Regions from separate parts of the Halalkalibacter krulwichiae genome, predicted to be linked through region 1. Evidence: predicted binding sites of a transcription regulator. Region 1 holds the regulator's gene; the other holds the start of a gene.
The links. The regulator NrdR, encoded in region 1, represses ribonucleotide reductase genes. The targets are predictions, from matches to a motif close to AACACNATATATNGTGTT.

Region 1 (7,728 bases):
GGTAAACATGTTCATTGGTTTAACGGGCGGTATTGCCAGTGGAAAATCGACAGTTAGTAAAATGGTCGAGGATATGGGAGTACCTGTTATTGATGCAGATAAAGTTGCCCGAGAAGTTGTAGAGCCAGGCAGTGAGGCTTTAGAGAAGATACGTAATCACTTCGGATCAACTATATTGAATGAGGATGGAACACTTGCAAGGAAGAAGCTTGGAGCAATTATCTTTCAAGATCCAAAAGAAAGGCAAGTACTAAATGGAATTGTACATCCCGCTGTTCGAAAACGGATGGAAGAGTGGAAACAACATTACTTAAACGAAGGACATCAAACGATTGTTTATGACATCCCACTTTTATTTGAGAGCAATCTGTTTCACCTAGTTGATAAAGTAATTGTAGTTTATGTTGATTATGAGACACAGCTCAAACGATTAATGGAACGTGATCAGGCTGGAGAACAAGACGCGATACAACGGATTGCTTCTCAAATGCCACTAGCAGAAAAAAGGGAACAAGCGGATTACATTATTGATAACTCTTATTCCCTTGAGGAAACAAAGAAACAATTGGAAGGCATTTTAAAGGAATGCACACGTAAAAAGTGACTGAATGAAGGTTGTCGCTCGCTATGCAAGCACTAGCGCAACCTCATTTAGGCGCTTTTTTTATTTTTAAAGAAATACGTTGAAAATAATGTCATTATCGTTTTAATGTGTTATACTATTAATATCAAATAGATTATAAAGTATAACTTATATTCCGGGAGGAGTTATTCTAATGAAATCAAAGGTTGCAATTAATGGATTTGGACGTATTGGTCGTATGGTATTTAGAAAAGCAATGAAGGATGCTAAAGTAGATATCGTAGCAATTAATGCGAGTTATCCAGCGGAAACATTAGCTCATTTAATTAAATATGACAGCATACATGGGAAATATGATCTAGAGGTTGTGGCAAAACAAGATTCACTTCTTGTTGATGGAAAAGAAATTAAATTATTGCAGTCAAGAGATCCTAGAGAATTGCCTTGGAAGGAATTAGGGGTTGAGATTGTAATCGAGGCAACAGGAAAGTTCAAATCAAAAGAGACTGCAGGGTATCATATAGAGGCAGGAGCAAAGAAAGTTGTCATTACTGCTCCAGGTAAAGATGAAGATATTACGATTGTTATGGGTGTAAATGAAGGCGATTACAGTGCAGAAGATCATCACATCATTTCAAATGCTTCTTGCACAACGAATTGCTTAGCTCCAGTAGCAAAAGTTCTCGATCAAGAATTTGGAATTGAAAGTGGAATGATGACAACGGTCCATGCTTATACGAATGATCAGAAAAACATCGATAACCCACATAAGGATTTAAGAAGAGCAAGAGCTTGTGGACAGTCGATCATTCCTACTTCAACAGGTGCCGCTAAAGCAATTGCGAAAGTGCTACCTCAATTAGCGGGAAAATTGAACGGGATGGCTCTTCGTGTTCCGACACCTAACGTTTCATTAGTTGATTTAGTTGTGAATGTTAAAAAGGATGTAACGGTTGAAGAGGTCAACCAAGTTTTAGAGAATGCTTCAAAAGGCTCATTACAAGGTATTCTTGGTTTCACGAATGAACCGCTTGTTTCAATTGATTTTAATGGGGATGAAAACTCTTCCATTATTGATGGTTTATCAACAATGGTGATGAGTGATCGTCAAGTTAAGGTGCTTGCTTGGTACGACAATGAGTGGGGTTATTCTTGTCGAGTTGCTGATCTCGTTACTCTTGTTGCGGAACATTTAAAAGAACCAAGTGAGGTACATTAATCCAAGATTAGTAAACGTTAGGGAGTATAGTGTCCACTAAGTTGTTAAACCCTATTAGTAATTGTTGTTCTCATAACATGTTTGATTGCAAGTCATCCAGGGAAGGGGGTTATTACCTTGGATGACTGTTTCATTTAACGGGAGAAAAAGTTTTTTACTAACTGTTGCAATCAAATAGCAAATTAAGTATACTGATTTTCGTGAACTTCAATTAAAGCAAACCAGGAATTGTTTCTTTACAGAAAGGGTTAGGACCTCTCTGGACTAACTTTCCCCCGTGTAATTGAACTTTCCTACATGCTTGAGAAGGCATGATACTTTTTGTAAAGGGGGATTCAACTTATGGACACAATGGGTCGTCACGTAATTGCAGAACTTTGGGGATGTAACGTGGAAAAGTTGAATAATATGAGCTATATTGAACAAGTATTTGTTGATGCTGCTTTGAAATCGGGAGCAGAAGTAAGAGAGGTTGCATTTCACAAGTTTGCTCCTCATGGAGTAAGTGGAGTTGTAATCATTTCTGAATCACATCTAACGATTCATAGTTTCCCGGAACATGGATATGCAAGTATTGATGTCTATACTTGTGGAGATCTTGACCCGAATATAGCAGCAAACCATATTACCGAGTCATTAGGTGCAACAAATAGTGAAGTGATTGAAGTGCCTAGAGGAATGGGACCGGTTAAAGTTGGAAAATCAAAAGTACAAGCATTATAAGTGAGATAGAAGAGGTTGACTCTAATAAGTGTGCTTACTCTTACCCATGTTAATGAGAAGGAGAATATAAGCATATAGAGTTAACCTCTTTTTGCGATTTGTTTTTTACTCCCTTAAGTAAGGCTCAATATGATATGATATAGGTAGTGAGTATTCGCTAAACATTGACAAATATCGTTATCTTGTCAGACCTTTTATTTTTCTATATGATAAAATAAAAGGGATCCTGAGTACGTTACGGAAAGTGGAGATGATCGAATGCTATGTCCAGCCTGTCATCATAATGGAACTCGAGTACTTGATTCAAGACCAAGTCATGAAGGACGTTCGATTCGTAGAAGGAGAGAATGTGAAGAGTGTAGTCATCGTTTTACAACGTTTGAGATGGTTGAAGAAATACCTTTAATCGTTGTGAAAAAAGATGGAACACGACAAGAGTTTAGTCAAGATAAAATCCTTCGAGGATTAATTCGTGCCTGTGAGAAAAGACCAGTATCATTGGAAACTCTTGAGAAAATTGTAAATGATGTTGAGCGTGAACTTCGCGGTTTAGGGAAAAATGAAGTAATGAGTCATGATGTCGGTGAGCTAGTTATGGAACGTTTAGCCAATATAGATGATGTGGCTTATGTACGTTTTGCATCAGTTTACCGTCAGTTTAAAGACATTAATGTATTTATAAAGGAATTGACAGAATTAATGAATAAGAGTTGAGAAAAGAGCTTAAGGCGTGAGATCGCTGCAAGCTCTTTTTACGCTGAAAGTCTGTGAAGAGAGGAGGACTTAGAGATGACATGGCATTGGAAAGAACTGCTGCCCGTTGATCGATTTACAATTAGGACAAGCCATTATATAACAGATATAGATCGTCTAACGTTAACATTATTATATCAACCTCTAATTGGAGCAGTTGCACATAGCCTTTACTTAACATTAGTAGCACAGTTGGAGAAAGACGAATATTGGAGTGACGAGCAGACGCATAGGCAATTGATGTTGTTGCTAGGTGCTCCTCTCGAAGTGATCTTTGAGGAACGGAAGAAGTTAGAGGGTATCGGATTGCTTCGAACGTTTAAACGTAAGGAAGAAGATGGCGAAACCATTTATTTATATGAAATACAGCCTCCTATGACACCAAAGCAGTTTTTTGAAAATGATGTCCTGAGTGTGTATTTATTTAACAGACTAGGAAAAAATCAATATCGTCAGTTACGTGATCGATTTACATTAGATCAAATAGAGACAGAGGAGTTTACTGAACTCACTTATGGTTTTGATGAAGTGTTTGCATCCTTGCATCACTCAGAGATGGTTTCAAATTTAAAGTCGGAGACAGGAAGTGCACTTCGTGTTGAATCTGGAAAGCAACTGCTTAATAGTGAACATGAATCGTTTTCATTTGAAAATCAATCTTTTGATTTTGATCTGCTTGAAAAAAGTGTATCGTCTTTTATTGTGCCAACAGAGGTATTTACAGCAGAGGTTAAAACATTAATTGGAAGATTGGCTTTTGTGTACCGGATTGAACCATTGGAAATGGCCAGTGTAGTCCAGCAAGCACTTATACATGATGACAAATTAGATGCAGATGAACTAAGAAGGAAGGTTCAAGAGTGGTATAAGATTGAACATGGAAATGAACCACCTAGCTTAGGATTACAGCAGCATCCTGCCGCTTATCAAACCATGCAAAATCAAGAGCCTGCAACAGAGGAAGAACGTGCTATTAAATTTTATGAGACAACCCCGCCCTTAACTTTGCTTGAAATTCGTTCAGGGGGTGGAAAAGTAGCGGCCGCTGATGCGAAGATTGTTGAATCTTTATTAGTTGATCATCAATTGTTACCTGGTGTTGTGAATGTGTTACTTGACTTTATGTTATGGAGTCAAGATATGAAATTGTCTAAGGCATTGATTGATAAAGTTGCTGGACATTGGTCGCGAAAAAAGGTTAAGACAGTGCAAGAAGCGATGCAGCTTGCTCTACATGAACAAGGAAAAGCAAATCAACAATCGAAGAAAACAAATGTAGCCTATAATAAAAAAACGACCAGAAGCAATCATCAGCCTAAGCGTGATAAACTACCTAAGTGGCTTCTGGCTGAGAAAGAAAAAGATAATCAAAATCAACCTAATAATGAGACCCCTCCAATAGATAAAAAGAATAACGATGCTGTGACGCCTGGGGAAATGAGCTTTGAAGAAATGCTTGAAAAGCGGAGAAAAAATAAGGAACAAAGAGGAGAGGTGTAATGAATGGAGTCAATCCAATCATCGTTGAAACAATGGACACAAGATAATGATACATTCCAACAGAGGTTAAACGATGCCAAGGCATCGCTCCTTGCAGATCCAATTGTGCAAAAGGCACTTAAGAATGTTCCTGTAACGGAAGAAACCTTTGAGAAAGGCTTGATTAAGCTTTACGAGCTGCAAAAGGAGCTTCATAACTGTCAAAATTGTCCTGGCTTATCTCGTTGCCCCAATATGATGAAGGGATATCAACCAGAGTTAATAATCGCTGGTAAAGCACTTGACCTCAGCTATCAGCCATGTGACTTAAAGAAGCAACAAGATCATGATCAGAAAAAGCGTCAACTCATTCAATCGTTTTATGTTCCTAAAGACATTTTGGGAGCAACATTTGATCAGCTTGATCGGGATCATGAACGGGAAGAGGCAAGCAGGAAAGCTTTAGCTTTTGCTCTTCAAGCGAATCCAGGAGAAGACGGTCAAGGTTTATATTTTTACGGGAAATTTGGTGTTGGAAAAACGTATTTAATGGGTGCGGTAGCTAATGAGTTAAGAGATCGAGGAATTGAAACGTACATTGTGTATACACCTGACTTTTTCAGAGAGATGAAATCATCTATCTCTAACGGCACTTTTCAAGAAAAGTTAGACACGGTCAAGCGAGCTGAAGTGTTGATTCTTGATGACATTGGTGCAGAGACTATTTCAGGTTGGATAAGAGATGATGTACTTGGGGCTATATTACAACATCGAATGCTAGAGAAATTACCAACCTTGTTTACATCAAACTATGATTATGAAGAATTAGAAGAACATTTAGCTTATTCAGAACGTGGGGGAATTGAAGAGCTAAAAGCAAAGAGAATAATGGAGCGTATCAAACACTTTACTACTTTTGTAACAGTGGAAGGTGCAAATCGTCGAATACGGTAAATTGAACTTTTTTCCAATTGGAATGTCTTTGCTTTGCGGATTGAAGCAACTATGATAGGATGAGAGTATTGAATTTTGATAGATTGCGGAGGGTTACAACATGAGCATTGATGCGATATTAGAACGTGCGCTAAACGGTGAACGCCTGCAAATGGAAGATGCAATTGCTCTTTATGAAAGTGATGAAGTTGAAAAAATGGGCGCAGCTGCAAATGAAGTAATGAAAAAGTGGCACCCAGAACCCATTACAACTTTTGTCATTGGTCGTAATGTGAATTATACGAACTTTTGTGATACGTATTGTCGTTTTTGTGCATTTTATCGAAAGCCTGGCCATAAAGAAGGGTATGTACTTAGTGACGATGTTATTTATAAGAAGATTGAAGAGACGCTTGATGTTAATGGAACGGAAATCTTAATGCAAGGTGGTACGAACCCGGATCTGCCTTTAAGTTATTATACAGATTTGCTCGCAAACATTAAAAAGCGTTATCCGGATATTTGGATGCACTCGTTCTCCCCTGCTGAAGTCTGGAAGATTGCTGAAGTTTCTGGGTTGTCAGTAGAAGAAGTTCTACGTTCATTACATGAAGCTGGACTTGATAGTATGCCTGGAGGCGGAGCTGAAATATTAACGGAGGAAACAAGATTGCGTGTGAGTCGCTTGAAAATTACTTGGGAGCAATGGATTGAAGCGATGAAGGCATCTAAAAGAGTAGGTATGTTTGGTTCGGCAACGATGGTTATTGGATTTGGAGAGTCTTTTGAAGAACGTGCTCTTCATTTACAGCGCATTCGTGATGCTCAAGATGAAACAAATTGTTTTACTGCTTTTATCTCATGGTTATTCCAGCCGGAGAATACGGGTATGTACAAAACGAAAAAGTTAACACCGCGCGATTATTTAAAAAATGTTGCGATCTCTCGTCTTTTCTTAGATAATATTGAAAACTTTCAATCTTCTTGGGTAACGATGGGTCCTGAAGTCGGTAAGTTATCTCTTGAATATGGATGTAATGATTTCGGAAGTACAATGATGGAAGAAAATGTTGTCTCAGCAGCTGGAACAACTCATAAAGTGAACACGAATGAAATCCTTCGTTTGATCCGTGAAGCTGGCAAGATTCCAGCTCAACGTAATACGAAGTACGAAACTCTCCGTGTATTTGACGATAAGGAAACGGCAGCGAAAGACTTCGTTATGCAAAATTAATAGAATGATAAGAGACTTGCCAGTGGCAGGTCTTTTTTTTGTTCTTATTTTCAATTTTCAAAGGTTGTTGCTTTAATCTTTTGGACCGTTTATCGCTAATCCAAGATGGCATATTGTATAAAAATAGAGGGAGAAGAACATTGAAAACGGTCAAGCTTGAAGCATAAAAGCAAAAACGACTGATTTTCTTATCATGTTTTCCAAAGCAAATCATAGGATGGAAGTAGAGCCTGTCTAAGACGAATCAAATTCATCCATATGTACCTATAGAGGTGTTTGTATATGTAAGGGGAGTTAGCGTTGATAGCAATCCATTTTGAAACGGAACAAGATTGCAAGCAGCTGTTTCGTCAGCTAACGGCGTATATCCAAAAGTACGCTGCCTATGGCTTAGGTGGAGCAGTAAAAGCTGAAGGGGAAGACACGATAATCCTCAACTATGAACATAAGCATATCGATTTTTATGATTCCTTTCATCCTTTGCTCGCATCTGTTTTAACTGATTATGTGATAAGTACTAAGGAAGATTTATGGTTGTTAGATATTATTGAGACGATGTTTTATTTTACAGATGAAGATGAACAACAACAGATCTTAACGATTGCTAAATCCATTTTAGAGGGAGACCGTAATGATTTACCACAAATGAAGCCGTTCTTTAACAGAAGGGCCTATATCTATGATGCATTTGCAAAGCATTTAGAAGAAGAAACAACGTTTTACTATGAACCGTTTCTAACATTTAGATTAAAAGATTATGGTGAGATTTTAATTGACTGTGTAGAGATGGCAATTGATGAGTAT
Region 2 (7,728 bases), 280 kb from region 1:
TCTAAATATTAAAGAGGCATTAAAAGAACCAGAGCTAGTCTCTTATTTTCAAGGTTTAGCAAATAAAAATGTTTCAATTAAACAAAAACCTTCCTTTTTAGGGGCGGGCGTTTATGAACATTACATTCCATCAATTGTTGATCATGTCATTTCTCGATCTGAGTTTTATACGGCTTATACACCATATCAGCCAGAAATTTCACAAGGTGAACTACAGGCTATTTTTGAATTTCAGACAATGATTTGTGAATTAACAGGAATGGATTTAGCGAATTCTTCGATGTATGATGGCCCAACAGCATTAGCTGAGGCAGCGATGTTGAGTGCCGGACAAACAAAGAAGAAGACAATCTTAGTATCAAAGGCTGTGCATCCAGAAGCTCGAGCTGTTCTACAAACGAATGCAACAGGTCAACGTTTAAATGTTATTGAAATTGATACGAAGAACGGGGTAACCGATCTTGAGAAACTAAAGCAAGTATATGGTGATGATACGGCTTGTGTTGTCGTACAATATCCAAACTTCTTTGGTAATTTAGAACCGTTAGCTGAGCTAGAAGAACTCACACATAGTGGAAAAGCAATGTTCGTTGTATCAAGTAATCCACTTTCACTTGGATTATTAAAGCCGCCGGGGCAATTCGGGGCCGATATTGTTGTCGGAGATGCTCAGCCATTTGGAATCTCAACTCAATTTGGCGGACCCCACTGCGGCTATTTTGCGACAACGAAAAAGTTAATGCGAAAAGTACCTGGAAGGTTAGTTGGGCAAACAACAGATGAACATGGTCAAAGAGGATTTGTTTTAACGTTGCAAGCACGTGAACAACACATTAGAAGAGAAAAAGCGACATCAAATATTTGTTCTAACCAAGCATTAAATGCTTTAGCAGCATCTGTAGCAATGACAGCTATCGGAAAAAAAGGCGTAAAAGAAATGGCTTATCAAAATGTTCAAAAGGCTGCTTATTTAAAGCGACAACTGAAGGAACACGGAGTAGAAATAGTACATGAACAACCAACATTTAATGAATTTGTTGTTTTAGTCAATAAGCCTGTGGCTGATGTGAATGCACAATTATTTGAAAAAGGTTTTATCGGAGGCTATGATCTTGGTCGCGATTGTGAGGAGTTAGAAGGTCAGATGCTTATAGCGGTTACAGAAGTACGTACAAAAGAAGAACTTGATTGCTTTGCAAAAGAATTGGGGGCTTTAGTATGATAACAACAAAGGACCAACCATTAATTTTTGAACGTAGTAAGCCAGGCCGCGTTGGCCATAGCCTGCCTACATTAGATATTGCGGAACAATGCTTAGAGGATTTATTACCAACTGAATTTATACGTGAAGAAGAGCCAGGCCTTCCGGAAGTTTCTGAGCTTGATATTATGCGTCATTATACAGCTCTTTCAAAGAGAAATCACGGAGTGGACTCAGGATTTTATCCACTTGGTTCTTGTACGATGAAATATAACCCGAAGATTAATGAGAATGTGGCTCGATTTGAAGGACTTGCTCACATCCACCCATATCAGCCAGCTGAACAAGTGCAGGGGTCTTTGGAATTATTGTATGAACTTCAATCTTCTTTAGCAGAGATTACAGGAATGGACGAAGTGACACTACAACCAGCAGCTGGAGCTCATGGTGAGTGGACTGGTCTTATGATGATTCGTGCATTTCATGAAGCCAATGGAGATTTTCAACGTACGAAAGTGATTGTACCTGATTCAGCTCATGGTACAAATCCTGCTTCTGCAACTGTTGCCGGTTTTGAATCGATAACAGTACGTACAGATGAAAATGGTCTTGTCGATCTTGATCATTTAAGAGAAGTTGTTGGAGAAGATACGGCTGCTTTAATGTTAACAAACCCTAATACGCTTGGATTATTTGAGACATATATCGTTGAAATGGCGAAAATTATCCACGAGGCGGGAGGGAAACTATATTACGACGGAGCAAATTCAAATGCAATTTTAGGGATTGCTAGACCAGGAGATATGGGATTTGACGTAGTCCATTTAAATCTCCATAAAACATTCACAGGTCCACACGGTGGTGGCGGTCCTGGATCAGGTCCTGTTGGAGTGAAAAAAGACCTCATTTCATTTTTGCCTAAGCCTCTTATTGTAAAAAGAAATGATCGTTTTGAATTCGATTATGATCGTCCACAGTCGATCGGTCGAGTTAAACCATATTACGGAAATTACGGAATAAACGTGCGTGCTTATACGTATATTCGGACAATGGGACCAGACGGGTTACGGAAAGTTTCTGAATTTGCTGTATTAAATGCTAATTATATGATGCGTAGATTAGAGCCTTATTTTGACTTGCCATATAGCCAACATTGCAAACATGAATTTGTATTATCGGGACGTCGTCAGAAGAAATTAGGCGTTCGGACGTTAGATATTGCCAAGAGACTATTAGACTTTGGTTATCATCCACCGACCATTTATTTCCCTTTAAATGTAGAAGAATGCATGATGATTGAACCAACGGAGACAGAATCGAAAGAAACTTTAGATGAGTTTATTGAAGCAATGATTCAAATTGCACATGAAACCGAAGAGAATCCTGAAATTGTTCAAGAAGCTCCACATCATACAGTGATCTCTCGACTTGATGAAACAACTGCTGCTAGAAAACCGATCTTAAAATATGAAAAAGCATAAGCAGCATGCTTATGCTAGTAAGAAGACTCTGAGAGCTGGAGTCTTCTTTTAATATTGAACCTTTTCTAATAGGGTGTTAATTCAATATACTTCACGAAAAGAAATTAGAAAAGAAGCTGGGACAAAAGAGTTTTTAATGTGAAATCTGAACTCAATGACCATCTTCGCTCCGGAAATAGTTCCGCTAATGTTGTCATGGTTCGTATTTTCACTAAAACACATTAGTTATGTCTCAGCTTCTTTTAGTTTATCTCAAAATTTATTTCTTTTTAATTTTCCCTGACCATTTTTTAAATCCACCTTGAAGATGTGAAAGGTCTTCAACTCCACGTTTCTTTTTAAGGAATTGAGCAGCTTGTCTACTACGAGCGCCAGATTGACAATATAAGTAAACCGGCTGATCATTGCGAACTTCATTCATTCGTTGGCGTAGCTGAGACATTGGGATATTACGAGCGCCTAGAATGTGACCACCATCATACTCTCTTGGTTCTCGTACATCAATTAATTGTGCTTTTCGATAACCTTTAATAAAGTCTTCTTGAGATAATGTTTTTAAATATTTCGGGGTATAAAAGCGCTTAAAAAGTGTATACGCGATAAACCCAAGAAGAATAAGCCATAAATATACCATAAGTTAATTTCTACACTCCTTTACATTCTTCCATCAGTTAATATTATATCCGCCAAAAGGGAATTGCGCAATCATTGTAATCAGGCAGATAGCTTGGCTAAGTCTTTTTCGTCTGCTAAAATCAAGTAGATAAATTGATTTAGAAAGAAGCGGTGTCTGATGAAGGAAACATGGCGTTTTATTGATTCGGGAGATTGTTCTCCTTCTTATAATATGGCCTTAGATGAAGCTTTACTTGATTGGCATAGCAAAGGGTTAATCCCACCTACCATTCGATTTTATGGGTGGAATCCTGCTACCTTATCAATTGGATATTTTCAAAAGGTCGAAAAAGAAATAAATTTAGATAAAGTAGAAGAATATGCACTAGGCTTTGTACGTAGGCCAACAGGGGACGAGGTGTCTTACATGACCAAGAACTAACGTATAGTGTCATTGTCTCGGAAGATCATCCTGACATGCCTGCAACAGTAACTGAAGCCTATCGAGTGATTTCACAAGGAATTTTAGAGGGCTTTAAAGATGTTGGACTTGATGCTTACTTTGCGATCCCTAGAACAGATGAGGAAAAAAATGCTTTGAAAAATCCACGTTCTGCCGTTTGTTTTGATGCTCCTTCCTGGTATGAACTTGTCGTTGAAGGAAGGAAAGTAGCTGGTAGTGCTCAAACGAGGCAAAAAGGAGTAATTTTACAGCACGGGTCAATTATTCTAGATATTGATGAAGATAAGCTTTTTGATTTATTTAAATACTCTAGTGATAGGTTACGTGAGAGAATGCAAAGGAATTTTAAAAATAAAGCCGTGGCTATTAATACATTGCGACCTTCGCCATTAACGATTGAGGAGGCGAAAGCAGCTTTTAAAAGAGGATTTGAAAAAGGTTTAAATATTGAGCTTGAACCGTACACGTTGAGTGAAGAAGAAAACAAAATTGTACTCGATATTGCAAAAAATAGGTATGAGAACAATGAGTGGAACTTTAGAAAATAACGGAAGACCAAGGCTTAGCCTTGGTCTTCTCTTTCATAGCTGTTAATGTAGTTATTCCCCTTTTGGTAAAAGCTCTTTAAACTTATTTTGTAAATCTTTTGTTACTGGACCAACTTCAAAGTTAGCTGATAGCTGTCCTCTCACTGATTTTATCGGAGCGATTTCAACAGAAGTACTTGTAATAAAAGCCTCATCTGCATGTTCTAGTACATCTACTGGAAATGGTTCTTCTACAACTTTATAGTCGTATTTCTTTGCGAGATTGATTAACACCTGTCTTGTTATTCCGTTTAATATTAGGTTTGTCGCAGGGTGAGTGTAGAGAACTTTATCTTTTACTAGGAATAAATTAGATGAAGAACCTTCCGTAATGAACCCATCACGGTTTAAAATCGCTTCTTGACACCCGTTATCAGCAGATTCACGTTTTACCATGACATTTCCAAGTAAATTCAATGTCTTAATATCGCAACGAAGCCAACGGATATCGTCTGTGAGCCAAACATCTATTCCATTCTTTTGCATATCTTTTAGGTCTTGTGAAGGCTGAGTAAAAGCAGTAAATACAGGAATGGATTTTCTAGTATATAAATGGTTTCTTGGCTCGACACCTCGAGTTAGTTGAAAGTATATGAGTCCGTTCTTTACGTTATTCTTTTGTAATAAGTGCAACAATAATTCAGTCATGGTTGTTTCTGAAAATGGAAATGCCATATCTAATTTTTCAGCGCTTGAGCGAAGTCTTTTTAAATGGAGATCCATAGCAAAAGGTTTTCCTTCATATATTTTTGCAACTTCATAAATTCCATCTCCGAAGTAATATCCGCGATCATCAAATTGGATAGTAGCTTCTGATCTAGGCACAAGCTCTTGATTGTAAATTATATAGTCCATGTTCATTCCTCCATCATAGTCTCAAATCTGTAAAAGCATTGGTTCTAGAATATCACAATTCGATTATGATTCATGAAAAAATTTTGTCAAATGATTTGACTTTGATGAGGAACATTGTTGTGACAAGGCTTTGCAATGAATGATTATCTTGCAAGAAACAAATTGGTTCAAAATGTCGAAAAAAAGCGGATAAATTCCTATTAAACTCGTCTATGCTTCCTTTTTTTAGTCATTACAAAGTTGACAAAATTACTACAGTTCATAACGTGACACAACATATGGTGTATTTTAAATAAAAGTGAGCACAATATATTGAATCTAGTCTAGGACTTGTGGTAAGCTTACCCAAGACAATCATAAGTGCATGGACAACCTGAAATATAAATGAAGATAGATTGCTAGTTTAGCAAGCCATGTAATTTAGAGGAGGAGAAGCGGATGGCGATGACGATGTCAAATGTGTTACGCCTAGATGTGGAACGATTAAACAAGGATATTGAGGATTTTCCACAAGTGCATCCTATTACTGAGGAGATGCATATTCAGAAAAAGGGAGTATCTAGACTTGTAATGCTTGACCGTTATACTTTTAAAGATACGGAAAAGAAAACATTAAAGACTGGAGACTTTGTCGTGTTAACGGTAAAAGATGATCCGAAATTCCCAGCGCGTGGATATGGGTTTGTGATTGAACTTGACCGTGAAAGTAACAAAGCAAAAGTCTTAGTCGATGAGGAATTCCGCGGGGTTTTAGATGGAGAAGCAGCCGAAACGGGAATTGTTCACCGTTCGTTAGATACAATTGAAAAACCACTTGAACTTTTCTATGAGCAAATTGCGAAAAGAAACGCAACGGGTTTAGCATCTGTCGAGCAGACAGAGGAAAAAAGACAAGAATCTTTTGAGCAGTTTTATGAGCAGCTTGTCTCAATGAATTTTATTCCGGCAGGTCGTGTATTATATGGAGCTGGTGCGGAAACAGATGTAACCTATTTTAACTGTTATGTTATGCCTTATGTTCAGGACTCTAGAGAAGGGATCTCTGAACATCGTAAACAGGTGATGGAAATTATGAGCCGCGGTGGAGGTGTAGGAACTAATGGTTCTACATTGAGACCGCGTAATACACTAGCGCGTGGAGTTAATGGGAAGTCATCGGGTTCTGTATCGTGGCTAGATGACATTGCGAAGTTGACACATCTTGTAGAACAAGGTGGGTCAAGACGTGGTGCTCAAATGATTATGCTTTCTGATTGGCATCCGGATATTCTAGAGTTCATCATTTCTAAAATGCAAAATCCGCGAATTTTAAGATTTTTGCTTGAAAATACGACAGATGAACAAATACAGAAGCTTGTAAACGATAAGTTACATTTTACTCCTTTAAATGCGACAGAAGAGTCTATGTACCAAGGGATTCTAAATTATAAGGCTATCCCTGGGCAAGGTGGATTTGAACAAAAAGTTATCAGAGAAGCAGAAGAAAAACTTCACATAGGCGGAACATACTCTGTCAATAACCCTGAATTCTTAACGGGAGCTAATATTTCTGTTTGTTTAACAAAAGAATTTATGGAAGCAGTTGAAAATGATGAGGTTTACGCATTACGATTCCCTGATGTTGAAAACTATAATGAGGAAGAAATGGCTGTCTATAATGAAAAATGGCATGAAATTGGTGATGTTCGTGAATGGGAAGAATTAGGTTATGGTGTTCGAACATACCGGATTATTAAAGCTAAAGAATTATGGAACCTAATAAATATTTGTGCTACGTATAGTGCAGAGCCAGGGATCTTCTTTATTGATAATGCAAATGATAAGACAAATGCGAAGGCATATGGACAAAAGGTTGTAGCAACGAACCCTTGTGGTGAACAACCACTAGCTCCATTTTCAGTTTGTAACCTCGCAGCTATTAATTTAGCTGAAATGGCAAACAAGCAAACAAAGGAAATTGATCTTGAAAAGCTTAAGAAAACGGTTGAAGTAGGCGTACGCATGCAAGATAATGTTATTGATGCAACTCCGTACTTCTTGGAACAAAATACGAAACAAGCAAAAGGCGAGCGTCGTGTTGGATTAGGTGTAATGGGCCTGCATGATTTATTAATTTACTGCGAATCCGTCTATGGTTCAGAGCAAGGCAATCAATTAGTTGATCAAGTATTCGAAACGATTGCTACAACGGCTTATCGCACAAGTATTGAATTGGCCAAGGAAAAGGGAAGTTTTCCATTCTTAATTGGTCAAACGGAAGAGGAAACTGCACAATTACGTCATGCCTTTATTAATACTGGCTATATGAAACAAATGCCAGAAGACATCAGAGAAGGTATTATTGAACATGGTATTAGAAACTCGCATTTGCTAACTGTTGCACCTACAGGAAGTACTGGAACAATGGTTGGTGTTTCAACGGGGCTTGAGCCATACTTTTCTTTCTCTTATTTCCGTAGTGGTCGTCTAGGAAAGTTTATTGAAGTTAAAGCAGAAATTGTTCAAGAGTATTTAGAGAAAAACCCT

Region 2: the regulator NrdR is predicted to act here: its motif matches at 5,471-5,488, upstream of BkAM31D_RS15595 (vitamin B12-dependent ribonucleotide reductase).

The regions. Positions count from the first base shown of each region.
Region 1 is NZ_CP020814.1:3,377,511-3,385,238, reverse strand. It holds gene coaE (dephospho-CoA kinase) at 8-604, shown strand; gene BkAM31D_RS17070 (glyceraldehyde-3-phosphate dehydrogenase) at 777-1,802, shown strand; gene speD (adenosylmethionine decarboxylase) at 2,145-2,525, shown strand; gene nrdR (transcriptional regulator NrdR) at 2,784-3,239, shown strand; gene BkAM31D_RS17055 (replication initiation and membrane attachment family protein) at 3,315-4,778, shown strand; gene dnaI (primosomal protein DnaI) at 4,782-5,711, shown strand; gene mqnC (cyclic dehypoxanthinyl futalosine synthase) at 5,812-6,924, shown strand; gene ytxC (putative sporulation protein YtxC) at 7,225-7,728, shown strand, end outside.
Region 2 is NZ_CP020814.1:3,100,779-3,108,506, reverse strand. It holds gene gcvPA (aminomethyl-transferring glycine dehydrogenase subunit GcvPA) at 1-1,222, shown strand, start outside; gene gcvPB (aminomethyl-transferring glycine dehydrogenase subunit GcvPB) at 1,222-2,682, shown strand; gene BkAM31D_RS15610 (rhodanese-like domain-containing protein) at 2,942-3,316, opposite strand; partial or broken gene lipM (octanoyltransferase LipM) at 3,473-4,308, shown strand; gene dat (D-amino-acid transaminase) at 4,360-5,202, opposite strand; gene BkAM31D_RS15595 (vitamin B12-dependent ribonucleotide reductase) at 5,641-7,728, shown strand, end outside.